Regions from separate parts of the Paenisporosarcina sp. TG-14 genome, predicted to be linked through region 3. Evidence: predicted binding sites of a transcription regulator. Region 3 holds the regulator's gene; each other region holds the start of a gene.
What was found. The regulator CtsR, encoded in region 3, represses protease genes until heat stress. The targets are predictions, from matches to a motif close to ATGGTCAATAAAGGTCAAACA.
Positions count from the first base shown of each region.

Region 1 (4,695 bases), on a different contig from region 3:
AGCACATTGAGAATCAATAATCGTTAATTTGAAATTAGGGAAATCCTCTTTCACCTGTTCTCGAATCATGACCGCTGTATTATGAGTACCAGAGAGTTGTGACGAGAAAGCGATATAAAGTCCTTCTTCTCCGGACTGAGCCAGTTCTTCAAAAAGCGTCAAGAATTGCTCTGGTGAAGCTTGAGAAGTTTTGGGTTGTTTCCCCTGACGAATTTCTGTATAAACTTGTTTTGCTTCAATTGTCATGATATCTAAGTATTCTGTTTCATCAATATGAACACGTAATGGAATCAAGGTGACTGAATTTTTTTCATAAAAGGATTTCGGTAAATCACAAGCACTATCTGCAAATATTCTCATCTAAATCCCCCTGTATCTCTATCATAATGACAATTTTAATCGCTCAATCAAGAACTCTGAAATACCATCTTCATTATTTGTGCCTGTAATTTCATTAGCAATATTTTTAAGTGGCGAAATGGCATTTCCCATCGCAACACCCGTTCCAGCGTATTTAATCATTTCTAAATCATTATCTTCATCACCAAACGCAATAATTCGTTGTTGTGGAATATTAAAGTATTTCGAAACCTGTGAAAGTCCAACCGCTTTATTAAGTCCACTTCGCACAATTTCAATTACATGCCAAGGTGCACCCCATCGTCTATGATCAATTACTTCAGCATGTACATCATGCAAATGCTTTCGAATCGCAGGAACTTCATGTTCCTCAGCATGAATAAGTAAACTAGTTGGGTCAGTCTTTAAATAATTACGAATATCTCCAGTTGTCACATGGGGTTTTCCAAAGCTAAATACATCGAGTAATTTCTCGTCATGGTAGTGTAAATATACATCATCCATGACTTCTGCCACAATGTTATAGAATTTATAATCGTGAACAGCATCAATGACTTCTTTCACTACTTCGAGTTTAATGGGTTCGTGAATGGAGGTAAATGTGTTGTCAGTTGGATGATGCACAAATGCTCCATTAAAATTAACAATTGGTGTTTGCAATTTTAATTGATGGTAGTAAACTTCACTAGCACGGTAGGGTCTTCCTGTAGCAATCATAATTTCATGACCTTGTTCTCGCGCTTTAAATAACGTATTTAAAGTCTTTTCTGAAATGACTTTCTCATCAGTTAATAAGGTACCATCTAAATCTAAAACAATTAAATGAGGTTGCATATAAAATGACTCCTTTCCTTCTATAAGTAAATTGTATCGTCACAACCATCTCTTAGTCAAAAATATCCATCCTGATTTTTGAACTTTATCAATTACTTTGCTACGATAACAAGTAATAGACGTAGAGGAAGTGGGTAAGATGAAAGTAGTAAATGAACGGTGGGGGAATATTCCACTATTACACGTATATAGAGAATCAGAAATAGAAAAACAAGTTCCAGTCGTGATTTTTCTTCATGGTTTCACAAGTGCAAAGGAACATAATTTACATTATGCCTATCAATTAGCGGAGAAAGGGTTACGTGTTTTATTGCCCGATGCGCACTTACATGGCGAACGACAAGAATCACTAGATGAAGTAGAGTTGTCTTTACGCTTTTGGGAGATCACTTTAACATCTATTGAAGAAGTGAATCTTTTACGGGGTGAACTAGTTGAACGAAACTTGATTGATAATGACACGAAAATTGGACTCGCTGGAACGTCAATGGGTGGTATTGTCACATTAGGCTGTTTAAAGGTTTATCCTTGGATTGACACAACCGCAGTTATGATGGGATCCCCGAGTTATGTACATTTAGCAAAGGCTCAAATGTCTCAATATGAGGCGCGCGGCTTTAAATTGCCAATTACAGATGCTGAAAGGAAGAAAATGTTAGAAACATTAAGTGTATTCGACATCACGTTAAATCCGGATGCATTAGATGGTCGTCCAGTATTCTTCTGGCATGGTAAGGCAGACAATGTTGTTCAGTATGAACCGACATTTAATTTCTATAACTCGCAAAAGAAATTGTATGATCATGATCCACGACGTTTTCAGTTTATGACTGATAAAACAGCGAGTCATGCCGTTTCAAGAAAAGGTATGCTTGCAGCGACGGATTTCGTTGCACACTATTTGTCTCTATAAGCTGTATTTGTTATGATGGATATAGAATAGTTAGAAAGGGGTATGAACATGGATCAAGATATGCGCGATAGTATGATGGGTGCACTAGAAACTGTTATCGATCCAGAGCTTGGTATTGATATTGTAAACCTCGGCCTTGTCTATGATGTAGATATAACAGAAGACGGCTTTGCAGTAGTAACAATGACATTAACTTCACTTGGTTGCCCAATGGGACCAATGATTGTCGATATGGTCAAAACATCTTTATATGATTTACCGGAAGTAAAAGAAGTCGATGTCAAGATAGTATGGACACCAGCATGGTCGAAAGACAATATGTCCCGCTACGCAAAAATGGCACTCGGTGTAAGATAAATAATTTTTAAAGGCTCCACTTACTGTTAGTTTCACAGTAAGTGGGGCTTTTTTTGGTAGTAAATGGGTGAATCCGATTAAAGTGGCGTTGAAGCCGAATAAAAAGCTCGTGAAGCCGATAAAAATTCATTTGTAGCAGATTAAATCAGTCACGAATCCGATTAAAACCTAGTTGTAGCGGAATAAAACAAACTTGAAGCAAATTAACTCAATGAAAAGCAATTTTCTTTACAGTTTCTCTCCAATAAATGTATAATTAATTCAAAGGTCAAAATAGGTCAAACAAAAGGAGTGTAATGTATATGCAACAACAACAAGAACAAAAAAGACCGCTTGAATTATATGGACGTAACTTAGTGGAGCAAGCTAGAAATGGCAAGATGGACCCTGTTATTGGCCGAGATCAAGAAATTCGTCATGTGATTCGTATTCTTTCGAGAAAAACAAAGAATAACCCAGTCTTAATAGGAGAGCCTGGAGTTGGTAAAACAGCAATTGTGGAAGGTTTAGCACAGCGCATTGTGCGCAAAGATGTGCCTGAAGGATTAAAAGAGCGTGATATTTATGAGCTAGATATGAGTTCTTTAATTGCAGGAGCAAAATATCGAGGAGAATTTGAAGAGCGTTTACAAGCTGTGTTAAAAGAGGTAAAAGAAGCAGAAGGCCGCATCATTCTATTCATTGATGAAATTCATACAATTGTAGGTGCAGGAAAAACAGAAGGGGCTATGGATGCGGGTAATATGTTAAAGCCTATGTTAGCTCGAGGTGAATTACACTGTATCGGAGCAACCACGCTTGATGAATATCGGTTGTATATTGAAAAGGATAAAGCACTGGAACGTCGTTTTCAACAAGTGTTAGTTCGAGAACCAACAGTTGAAGATACGGTATCCATATTGAGAGGCTTAAAAGAACGCTTTGAATTACACCATGCCGTTCGTATTCATGACCGTGCGATAGTGGCAGCAGCTCAGTTATCGAACCGTTATTTAACTGAGAGATTTTTACCAGACAAAGCGATCGATTTAGTCGATGAAGCCTGTGCAATGATTCGTACTGAAATTGATTCCATGCCGCAAGAACTCGATGAAGTGACACGTCGAATGATGCAACTAGAGATTGAAGAACAAGCGCTAATGAAAGAAAAAGATCAAGCAAGTAAACAGCGCCTAGCAAATTTACGTCATGAACTAGATTCTTTAAAATCTTCAACAGAGAAGATGCGCAATCAATGGACGACTGAAAAAGAGTCATTGCAATTCATCCAAAAGAAGCGGGAGCTCCTGGACATTCATCGTCGCGATTTAGAAAGTGCAGAAAATAGTTATGATTTAAATAAAGCGGCAGAACTTCGTCATGGTAAAATGCCGAAACTTGAAAAAGAGATAGCTGCTCTCGAAATAGCTCTTGAAGAGTCTTCAGACAATCGATTGCTTCGTGAAGAAGTGACTTCTGAAGAAATCGCATCTATCGTTTCCCGTTGGACCGGAATTCCGGTGACGAAACTTGTTGAAGGAGAGCGAGACAAACTTCTTAGACTTAAAGAAACGCTACAAGAACGCGTAGTTGGTCAAGATCAAGCAGTGCAGTTTGTAACAGAAGCAGTTTGGCGTGCGCGAGCAGGAATTAAAGATCCATCAAAACCAATTGGCTCATTCTTATTCCTTGGACCAACAGGTGTAGGGAAAACAGAACTTGCGAAAGCATTAGCCGCAAATTTATTTGATTCAGAAGATCATTTCATTCGTATTGACATGTCTGAATATATGGAAAAACACAGTGTATCACGTCTTATAGGAGCACCTCCTGGTTACATTGGGTATGAAGAAGGTGGCCAACTGACAGAGATGGTTCGACGCAATCCATATTCAGTGGTCTTGCTTGATGAAATTGAAAAAGCTCATCCAGATGTCGCAAATATTTTGCTCCAACTTTTAGACGATGGACGCATAACAGATAGTCAAGGAAGAGTGGTCAATTTCTCTAATACCGTTGTCATTTTGACATCAAATATTGGTTCTCAGTATTTACTAGAAGGTGGAGACCAAGCAGAATCATTAGTGATGTCAGCCCTTCGATCACATTTTAAACCAGAATTATTAAATCGGATGGATGAAATCGTGTTATTTCATTCATTAAAAGGATCACATTTTACTTCTATAACCGAGAAGTATTTAGCTCAGTTGGCGAAGCGACTAAAAGAGCAGGAAGTCAACATAATGTTTTCA
Region 1 covers NZ_AMGD01000061.1:26,153-30,847, forward strand. Annotated here, with positions in the region: gene C406_RS0115505 (DegV family protein) at 1-360, opposite strand, end outside; gene C406_RS0115510 (Cof-type HAD-IIB family hydrolase) at 382-1,194, opposite strand; gene C406_RS0115515 (prolyl oligopeptidase family serine peptidase) at 1,334-2,107, shown strand; gene C406_RS0115520 (metal-sulfur cluster assembly factor) at 2,156-2,464, shown strand; gene C406_RS19680 (ATP-dependent Clp protease ATP-binding subunit) at 2,767-4,695, shown strand, end outside.
Region 1: C406_RS19680 (ATP-dependent Clp protease ATP-binding subunit) is a predicted target of CtsR. The motif match lies at 2,729-2,749, and genes of this name have one in related genera.

Region 2 (4,695 bases), on a different contig from region 3:
CCAGGAGATATTCGAAAAGTAATGGCTGCATTATCAGATGTGGAACCTCTAGTAGAAGAAATGTTCCAGTATCGTTTCAGTCAATCTGAAGACTTAGGTGGACATTCCCTTGGTAATCTAATGTTGACGGCGTTAACAGATATTACAGGTGACTTTTCACATGCAATTCGTGAAATGAGTCGTGTATTAAATGTTCATGGGACGATATTACCAGCTGCAAATCAGACAATTACACTTCATGCTGAACTCGAAGATGGAACAATTGTAACGGGGGAATCAAAAATCCCTACTTACAACCAACGAATTCTTCGTGTATTTTTAACGCCAACAGATGTGGAACCGCTTGCAGATACTATTAAAGCCATTCGGAAAGCTGATTTACTCGTAATTGGTCCAGGAAGTTTATATACTAGTATTTTACCTAATTTATTAGTACAGGGTATTAAAAAAGCTATTCTTCAATCAAAAGCTCCCAACATATACATTTGTAATTTAATGACACAAGCTGGAGAAACTCTTGATTACACGGCGGCAGATCATGTTCGCGCGCTTACCTTACATATGGGAGAACCTTTTATACAAACGATTTTGCTAAATACAGATCAAGTGCCGTTGTCCATACAAAAAGTATACGAACAAGAATTAGCCAAGCCGGTTAGTTATGATGAATCCCTATTAAATGAATTAGGAATAACAGTGGTCAAAAAAGATATAGCGACCATTCAGGATGGAGCCATAAGACATGAAGCAACCAAAGTTGCTGAATGGCTAGTCCAATACGCGGAAGATAGAGAAAATGCCATTAAGCAATCACTTTTCTAACTCTTTCGCTCGAAAGGGGGAACACTTATGTCGTTTGCATCTGAAACTAAAAAAGAACTGACGCAAGCTGACATAATACCTTGTTGTGCGAAAGCAGAGTTATCTGCACTAATTCGCATGAATGGTGCGCTTTCATTTGCTAATCGTAGTTTAAGTTTAGACGTTCAAACTGAAAATGCTGCAATTGCAAGGCGCTTATATACCTTAATGAAAGAGTTGTATCCCTACCGTGTAGAATTATTGGTACGTAAAAAGATGCGATTAAAGAAGAATAATGTGTATATATGTCGAGTGCGCGATGGCTCAAAAGCATTACTAGAAGATTTAAAAATTATCTCAGAAGATTTTCAGATTAATCACACGATTTCTGCTGAACTGGTTAAAAAGAATTGTTGTAAGCGTGCCTATTTGCGAGGTGCATTTTTAGCTGGTGGATCAGTCAATAATCCTGAAACATCTGCTTATCATTTAGAAGTATATTCAGTATATAAAGACCATAGTGAAGCACTCGTAGACTTAATGAATGGTTTCAAACTAAATGCTAAAACAATCGAACGTAAAAAAGGATTTGTAACATATTTGAAAGAAGCGGAGAAAATCTCGGATTTCTTTAGTATTACTGGGGCACATCACGCGCTGTTGAAATTTGAAGACGTACGAATTATCCGTGATTTGAGAAATAGTGTGAATCGACTTGTAAACTGTGAAACTGCAAATTTAAACAAAACCATTGGAGCAGCAATTCGCCAAGTGGAAAATATACGGTATATAGATAACGCAATTGGTATAGATCAACTACCAGAGAAACTAAGGGAAATTGCTCGTTTGCGTGTCGAATATCAAGATGTGACATTAAAGGAGCTTGGAGAGATGGTTTCTACAGGAACCATTAGTAAATCAGGTATTAATCATCGGTTGCGTAAACTTGATGAAATAGCTGATGGACTTCGCGGTGGTGCGGCTTTTTCTTAATGCAATCGATAGTTGTGGATATAGTCTGAATAGTCTAACATATACACCATACATGAACAAAAAGAGTTTAGGGAGGCATGAACGAATGGCGGAAAAACAAGTACAAGTAGCATTGAAATCTGGATTGCAGGCACGACAGGCTGCTCTTTTTGTGCAAGAAGCAAATCGTTTTCAAGCAGATGTGTATTTACAAAAAGGTGAGAAAAAAGTGAATGCAAAAAGTATTATGGGTATTATGAGCTTAGCAATTAGTAAAGGAACTTCAGTAACAATCAGTGCTGAAGGATCTGATGAGCAACTAGCGGTAGCTGGATTAACTGCAATGATTCAAAAAGAAGAATAGAAAAAAACCTTCGATTAAAATCGTAGGTTTTTTTCTCTAACTTAAATGACGCCCTCGGCGAGAATCGAACTCACATTTTAAGCTTCGGAGGCTCATGTGCTATCCGTTGCACCACGAGGGCAGGCGACTCTACTATTATACAAAGTTAAGAAACAAAATTCAACTGTCCTTTTCTGTGCATAATAATTGACCTTTCTTGACCAACTTGTATATGATAAGGTAACAACTGAGAACAGCTTAAGAGACTCAGTATGTAAGAAAATTAATTTATGTTTAAAGGAGGCAATTTCGATGAACTTAATTCCTACAGTAATTGAACAAACAAGCCGTGGAGAACGTGCTTATGACATTTACTCACGTTTACTTAAAGACCGAGTAATTATGCTAGGAAGTGGTATTGATGACAATGTTGCAAACTCTATTGTTGCCCAATTACTTTTCCTAGAAGCAGATGATCCAGAAAAAGACATTTCAATTTACATTAACAGCCCAGGTGGTAGTATCACAGCGGGTATGGCGATTTTTGACACAATGCAATTTATTAGACCAGATGTACAAACAATCTGTATCGGAATGGCTGCATCAATGGGTGCTTTCTTACTAGCAGCTGGAACCAAAGGCAAACGTTATTCGTTACCAAATGCTGAAGTCATGATTCACCAACCACTAGGTGGAGCTCAAGGGCAAGCAACGGAAATTGACATTGCTGCAAAACGTATTTTATTTTTACGTGACAAGTTAAACGGAATTTTGGCTGAGCGTACAGGTCAAACGATTGAAGTAATTGCAAAAGACACAGAACGTGATAACTTTATGACAGCTGAACGTGCGAAAGAATATGGCTTAGTTGATCATATAATTTCTCGTAGTGAATTAAAAAAATAATATAATTAAGCTACAGTGACTTTTAAAGTCATTGTAGCTTTTTTTAATTAAGTTTTAATTTCTCATAATAAGGTAGATACTTTACTAAACTAACCAAGAGGTGAAAAATATGAAAAAGACTTTAGGTCCAATTATGATTGTAGTACTTTTGATTGTCGTATTAGCTCTTATGTTAATTCCTAGTTATAACGGATTTGTAAATGGTGAAGAAAATGTGGATCAAGCATACGCTCAAGTAGAAAATCAATTACAAAGGCGACTTGATTTGATTCCAAATTTAGTAGAAAGCGTAAAAGGATTTGCGGATCAAGAAAAAGAAGTGATTGATAGTGTAACTGAAGCTCGTGCTCGTTTAGCTGGAGCTGGTTCTCCTGAAGATCAAGCAACAGCGAATGATGAATTATCAGGTGCATTAAGCAGATTATTAGTGGTTGTAGAAAATTATCCCGATCTTAAGTCTGATGTTAATTTCCGACAATTAATGGATGAACTAGCAGGGACAGAAAATCGTTTATCAGTAGCACGCCAAGATTATAATAATGTAGTAGCTGATTTTAACCGCAAAGTAAAACGTTTCCCAGGAATCATGCTAGCTGGAATTTTTGGATTTGATGAAAAAGAATACTTTAAAGCAGATGCAGCGGCACAAGATGCACCAAAAATTGATTTCGGAGGAGCTGACGATTGATGAAAAAAGCTGCGCTCTTCGTAGGGACGGCGCTATTTTTTCTGTTGACGTATGCGCCAATGATTCAGGCTGCAACAATCCCAAAAGCCGTTGGTGACATTTATACACAAGACTTTGCCGGACTGCTAAATGCTGAACAAAAAGCAGAGCTTAATAAAATAGCAGCTCGCTTAGATGATGCAACTAGTGCCCAAATCGCTGTATTAACAGTCAATTCACTAGATGGTGCAGACATTCAAAGTTTTGCGAACCAAGCATTTCGTGAATATCAATTAGGTGATGCAGAGAAAAATAACGGTGTCTTGCTAGTCATTGACATGGATACAAGGGAATTGTGGGTGGAAGTCGGCTATGGTCTAGAAGGGGCTTTACCAGATGGAAAAGTAGGACGAATTTTAGATGAGTATACAGTCCCTTACATGAAGAATAATCAAGAAGATCAAGCGATTCTAAATACAATGAAAGTCTTTTACCAAGAAATAGCAATCGAATTTGGTTGGGATGGAGAAGCGGTCGAAACTGCTAAGGCTGATGAAGGCGGTAGTTCTCTATCGTTTATCATTGTCATCATAATTGTACTAGTGCTATACACGATTTTTAAAAATCGTGGAGGCGGTGGCATGGGAACTGGATCTCGTGGAAGACGTGGAGGATTTCCGATGATGGGACCAGGTTCATTTGGAGGAGGAATCGGCGGTGGTGGTTTCCGTGGTGGGGGCGGCGGATCTTCTGGCGGTGGAGGGGCAGGACGAAAATTTTAGGTGTATTGGAGCGAGTGGCTACCTAGCCACTCGCTTTTTAAAAATATAAGAAAAGTATATATATGGAGACTAACATGCTAAAAATTTCTTTGATGTGAACTCTCGTTAATTCGATTAATGTGAAGTCAAAATTTCCATTTTTAGAAACGAAAGTTTCCTCTCAGTAGAAGTGAATTTTGTTCAATGCTCTATTTTTATTTAGAAATCTTTGGATTGCACAAAAA
Region 2 covers NZ_AMGD01000007.1:47,765-52,459, reverse strand. Annotated here, with positions in the region: gene C406_RS0103335 (gluconeogenesis factor YvcK family protein) at 1-822, shown strand, start outside; gene whiA (DNA-binding protein WhiA) at 850-1,794, shown strand; gene C406_RS0103325 (HPr family phosphocarrier protein) at 1,880-2,137, shown strand; tRNA gene C406_RS0103320 (tRNA-Arg) at 2,187-2,258, opposite strand; gene clpP (ATP-dependent Clp endopeptidase proteolytic subunit ClpP) at 2,429-3,022, shown strand; gene C406_RS0103310 (LemA family protein) at 3,132-3,710, shown strand; gene C406_RS0103305 (TPM domain-containing protein) at 3,710-4,471, shown strand.
Region 2: clpP (ATP-dependent Clp endopeptidase proteolytic subunit ClpP) is a predicted target of CtsR. The motif match lies at 2,321-2,341, and genes of this name have one in related genera.

Region 3 (4,695 bases):
ATTAGAAAAGCCATTTCCCAATAGTGTAGCTATACATGTATCAGGATTATATCGAGCATTAGAAAAGTTACATCAATCATATGCGGATCAACACTCCCCCCAATTTGATCATCGCAAAGCACATCAACTTTTTGTTCTCAACGAGCCAGTGCTCACACCCAATAAACCTTCCCATATCCCAACTACGGTTTTTTCTGATCTTACAATGGGGGTCCTATGTCCCGATTGTGTCATGACGAAACTGAATTATAAAAACAAATATTGGCGTTGTTCTATATGCCAATATAAAAGTGAAAAATCACATTTAACAACACTTCAAGAATATAGCATTCTTTTTAGTGAGGAACTAACGACCAGCGAATGGATGAAATTTACAGGGATGAATTCGGAAACCACAACGAAAAGAATGTTAAGAGCAAGTAATTCAGAAAGAATAGGGGGTAATAAAAACAGAAAGTGGCTAATCCATAAAACTCATCCCATTTAGTTAACTACCTAATAAAAAAAACTAGGCGATTTCTTCTTTCAACGGGAGCGTAGCGGAACCAAAACTATTCAATCCTTCTGCAAAACAGCGTGGAAAACTAAATGGTTCCCATTTCGCTAATCGTTACATGGCTGTTTTCTGAGGGAGACGATTTCGTAACAAAATCTTTAATTTATCAGGAATTGTTTCAACAAGTTAACTAGGCGGCGAGACATAATTGGCCGATAAATCTCGAATATGGTCGATAAACCCCCTAGTTTGGCCGATAAACTTTTCACCATCGAAAGAGACCATCAAAAACCGTCTCACTAACCAAGTCGACTTGCTGGTGAAACACTCTTTGGCGATTTCTTCTTTCAATAGGAGCGTAGCGGAACCAAAACCATTTAATTCTTCTGCGAAACAGAGTGGAAACCCTTGAATGGTTACCATTCCGCTAATCGCTCCATGGCTGTTTACTGTGGGATAAGGTTACATAACGAAACGCTCACTTTATCAGAAGTTGTTATACCAAGTTAACTAGGCCATGAGACGTCATTGACCGATAAATCGTCAATTTTGGCCGATAAAACCCCTAGTTTGGCCGATAAACACCCCAAAGTGGCCGATAAATATTTCACCATCGAAAGAGACCATCAAAAACCGCCTCACTAGCCAAGTCGACTTGCTGATGAAACACTCCTTGGTGATTTCTTCTTTCAACAGGAGCGTAGCGGAAACAAAACGAACCTAAATGGTCGCTAATCACTCCATGGCTTTTTTCTGTTAGTGAAGAATTCATATGGTTTTTTAAGTTTTATAGAAATCCCCTTATTAACTAGGATCATTTCAAACATTTTCACTTGGAAAAGCATATAAATTGCACACTCTTATCCCCCCTTATATAATAAAGTCAAAGATAGTCAAAGTCAGGGTTTTCTTAAGTTGGCTGTAGGTATTAATCGTGACTCGCACTCAGATCTAATCTTTTAGGAGGTGATTGTATGCGGAATATTTCGGATATTATTGAAGGATATTTAAAGAAAGTTATCGAATTAGATGGTAAGGGGCATATTGAGATTAAACGAAGCGAAATTGCTGAACAATTTCAATGCGTGCCTTCGCAAATAAATTATGTAATTAACACACGTTTTACTGCAGACCGAGGCTACCTTGTTGAAAGTAAGCGGGGGGGCGGAGGCTATATTCGGATTGTTCGCGTACGTGCACACACGAAAGCGGAGTTAATTGAAACAATTTTAGTGAGTTTAGAGCTTGGAGCGTCTCAAACAATGACGGAAGACATTGTGTTCCGTTTAATCGATGAGGATGTAGTGACCAGGCGTGAAGCGAAGATGATACTCGCCGCGCTTGATCGGACAACGCTCAAATTACCTTTGCCGCATCGTGATGAAGTGCGTTCGCGCATCATGCAAGCGATGCTCTTAACACTCAAGTATGAACAGTTAAAGTGAGGCTAGCGCAGATGATATGTGAAAATTGTAAACAGCGACCGACGAAAGTAACCGTCACGCAGATACTTAATGGGGAACAAGTGCAACGTCATTATTGTGATGTATGTGCACAGGATTTCCATCCGTTTCACTTAGATTTACAAGATCCACTTTCACTACATCAATTATTATCAAATTGGTTCGGTATTCCAGAAAACCAACAGCTACAGCAAAAGCAGCAAACTGAAGCAACTAGCTGTAGTTCGTGTGAATGGACTTTCCGGCAGTTTTTAAAACAAGGGAAGTTTGGTTGTGCACATTGTTATGAGAGTTTTCACGAACAATTGCCAGAAGTTTTTAAGAAATTGCATAATGGAAACGTCAAACATGTTGGGAAAGCGCCAAGTACATTTGGTCAAACCCTTAAATTAAAAAGGCAAATTGAGTCTGTGCGCACATTGATGCGAACGGCAATAGAGATTGAAAATTTTGAAGAGGCCGCACTACTTCGAGACGAAGCACGTGCTTTAGAGGAACAGCTACAAAGCGGAGGTGAAAACCGCGATGACAATTGAACGTTTTCTAAATAACTCCGCGACGAGTTGGATGGCTGGGGAGGGCGAGCATTCAGATATTGTAATGAGTACGCGAATCCGACTCGCTCGAAATTTAACGGGGTTCCGTTTTCCACTTTCTTTTACAGAAAATGAAGCGTTACAAGTAGATCAAGCAATTTCTTCGGTTTTACTTGATGCAGAAGCGGAACTTGAGTCGACCTTTTCGTATATAGATATAAAAGAGGTATCTACGCTGAACCGACAAGTTTTGGTGGAAAAGCATTTAATTAGCCCTAAGCTTGCTAATTCGGAAATAGTGGGTTCCGTTTTATTATCAAATGATGAATCAGTGAGTGTAATGATCAATGAAGAAGATCATATTCGCATACAATGTATATACCCAGGACTACAGTTTCACGAAGCATGGCGTCAAGCGGATAAAATTGATGACATCCTTGAAAAACAATTGCCGTATGCATTTGATGAAGAGTTTGGCTATTTAACGAGTTGCCCAACAAATACGGGAACTGGCCTACGTGCATCAGTCATGATGCATTTACCAGCGCTGACGATGACCAATCAAATGAATCGCATTGTAACAGCTATTACACGACTAGGTATGGTCGTGCGTGGGATATACGGAGAAGGTAGCGAAGCTCTTGGTAATATATATCAAATGTCCAACCAAACGACACTTGGGAAATCAGAGGAAGATATTTTAACTGATCTGCAAAGTGTTACTGAACAAATAATTAAAAAAGAACGTGAAGCAAGGGCGGCTTTAATACATACCAGACCGAATGTATTGGAAGATCGCTTGTACCGGTCACTTGGCGTGTTAACGTATGCACGACTTTTAACGACAGAAGAAGCAGGACGTTGTTTATCTGATGTGCGTCTTGGCATTGATCTTGGCTTGATTAAAGGAGTCAAAGTTGCAATTTTGAATGAATGCATGATGTTTATGCAACCAGGTTTTTTGCAAAAGTATGCAGGGGTTCCCTTGCAACTTGAAGAACGTGATATATTTCGAGCAAAGTTGTTTAGAGAACGGTTGCAAGTAAATAATAATATAGACGATGAAGGAGAGGAAATTCATGATGTTTAATCGATTTACACAACGCGCACAAAAAGTGCTCCAATTAGCTCAAGAAGAAGCCATCCGTATGAAACACGAGTCCATTGGAACTGAACATATATTATTAGGTTTAATCCGTGAAGGTGGCGGGATTGCTGCAAAAGCAATGGAAGCAATCGAAGTAAGCACTAAAATGATTGAAGAAAACATTGAAGAGCTTGTGGGAATGGGAACTGGGGACGTAGGTCCAATCGTTCACTACACACCGCGTGCTAAGAAAGTTATTGAATTATCAGTAGACGAATCACGTAAACTGGGACATTCATACATCGGCACAGAGCATTTGTTGTTAGCATTAATTCGCGAAGGTGAAGGTGTGGCAGCTCGTGTCCTAAACAATTCAGGAGTTAGCTTAAACAAAGCACGTCAACAAGTATTGCAACTGTTAGGAAGTAACGACCATGTTCAAGCAAGTGGTGGGGCCAATCCTGCAGCGAATACACCAACGCTTGATAGCTTGGCACGTGATTTAACTCAAATTGCACGTGAAGGTAGCTTGGATCCAGTCATTGGACGAAGCAAAGAAATCACGCGTGTTATTGAAGTGTTATCTCGTCGTACGAAAAACAATCCTGTTCTTATTGGAGAACCAGGTGTTGGTAAAACGGCAATTGCTGAAGGTTTAGCGCAACAAATTATTTCAAATGAAGTACCTGAAATTTTAAGAGATCGACGCGTTATGACATTAGATATGGGTACGGTTGTAGCGGGTACGAAATACCGTGGTGAGTTTGAGGATCGCTTGAAGAAAGTGATGGATGAAATTCGCCAAGCAGGAAATATTATTCTTTTCATTGACGAGCTTCATACGTTAATTGGTGCTGGTGGTGCTGAAGGAGCAATTGATGCTTCGAATATCTTGAAACCATCACTTGCCCGTGGAGAACTTCAGTGTATTGGTGCAACGACGCTTGATGAGTATCGTAAATACATTGAAAAAGATGCCGCTTTAGAACGTCGCTTCCAACCAATACGTGTAGAAGAGCCATCAGTTGAAGAGTCCATTCAAATCATTCAAGGTCTGCGTGATCGTTACGAAGCACATCACCGTGTGAAAATTACGGATGAAGCAATTGTTGC
Region 3 covers NZ_AMGD01000040.1:86,480-91,174, forward strand. Annotated here, with positions in the region: gene C406_RS0112580 (nuclease-related domain-containing protein) at 1-487, shown strand, start outside; gene C406_RS0112585 (hypothetical protein) at 683-919, opposite strand; gene C406_RS0112595 (CtsR family transcriptional regulator) at 1,471-1,941, shown strand; gene C406_RS0112600 (UvrB/UvrC motif-containing protein) at 1,953-2,495, shown strand; gene C406_RS0112605 (protein arginine kinase) at 2,485-3,585, shown strand; gene C406_RS0112610 (ATP-dependent Clp protease ATP-binding subunit) at 3,575-4,695, shown strand, end outside.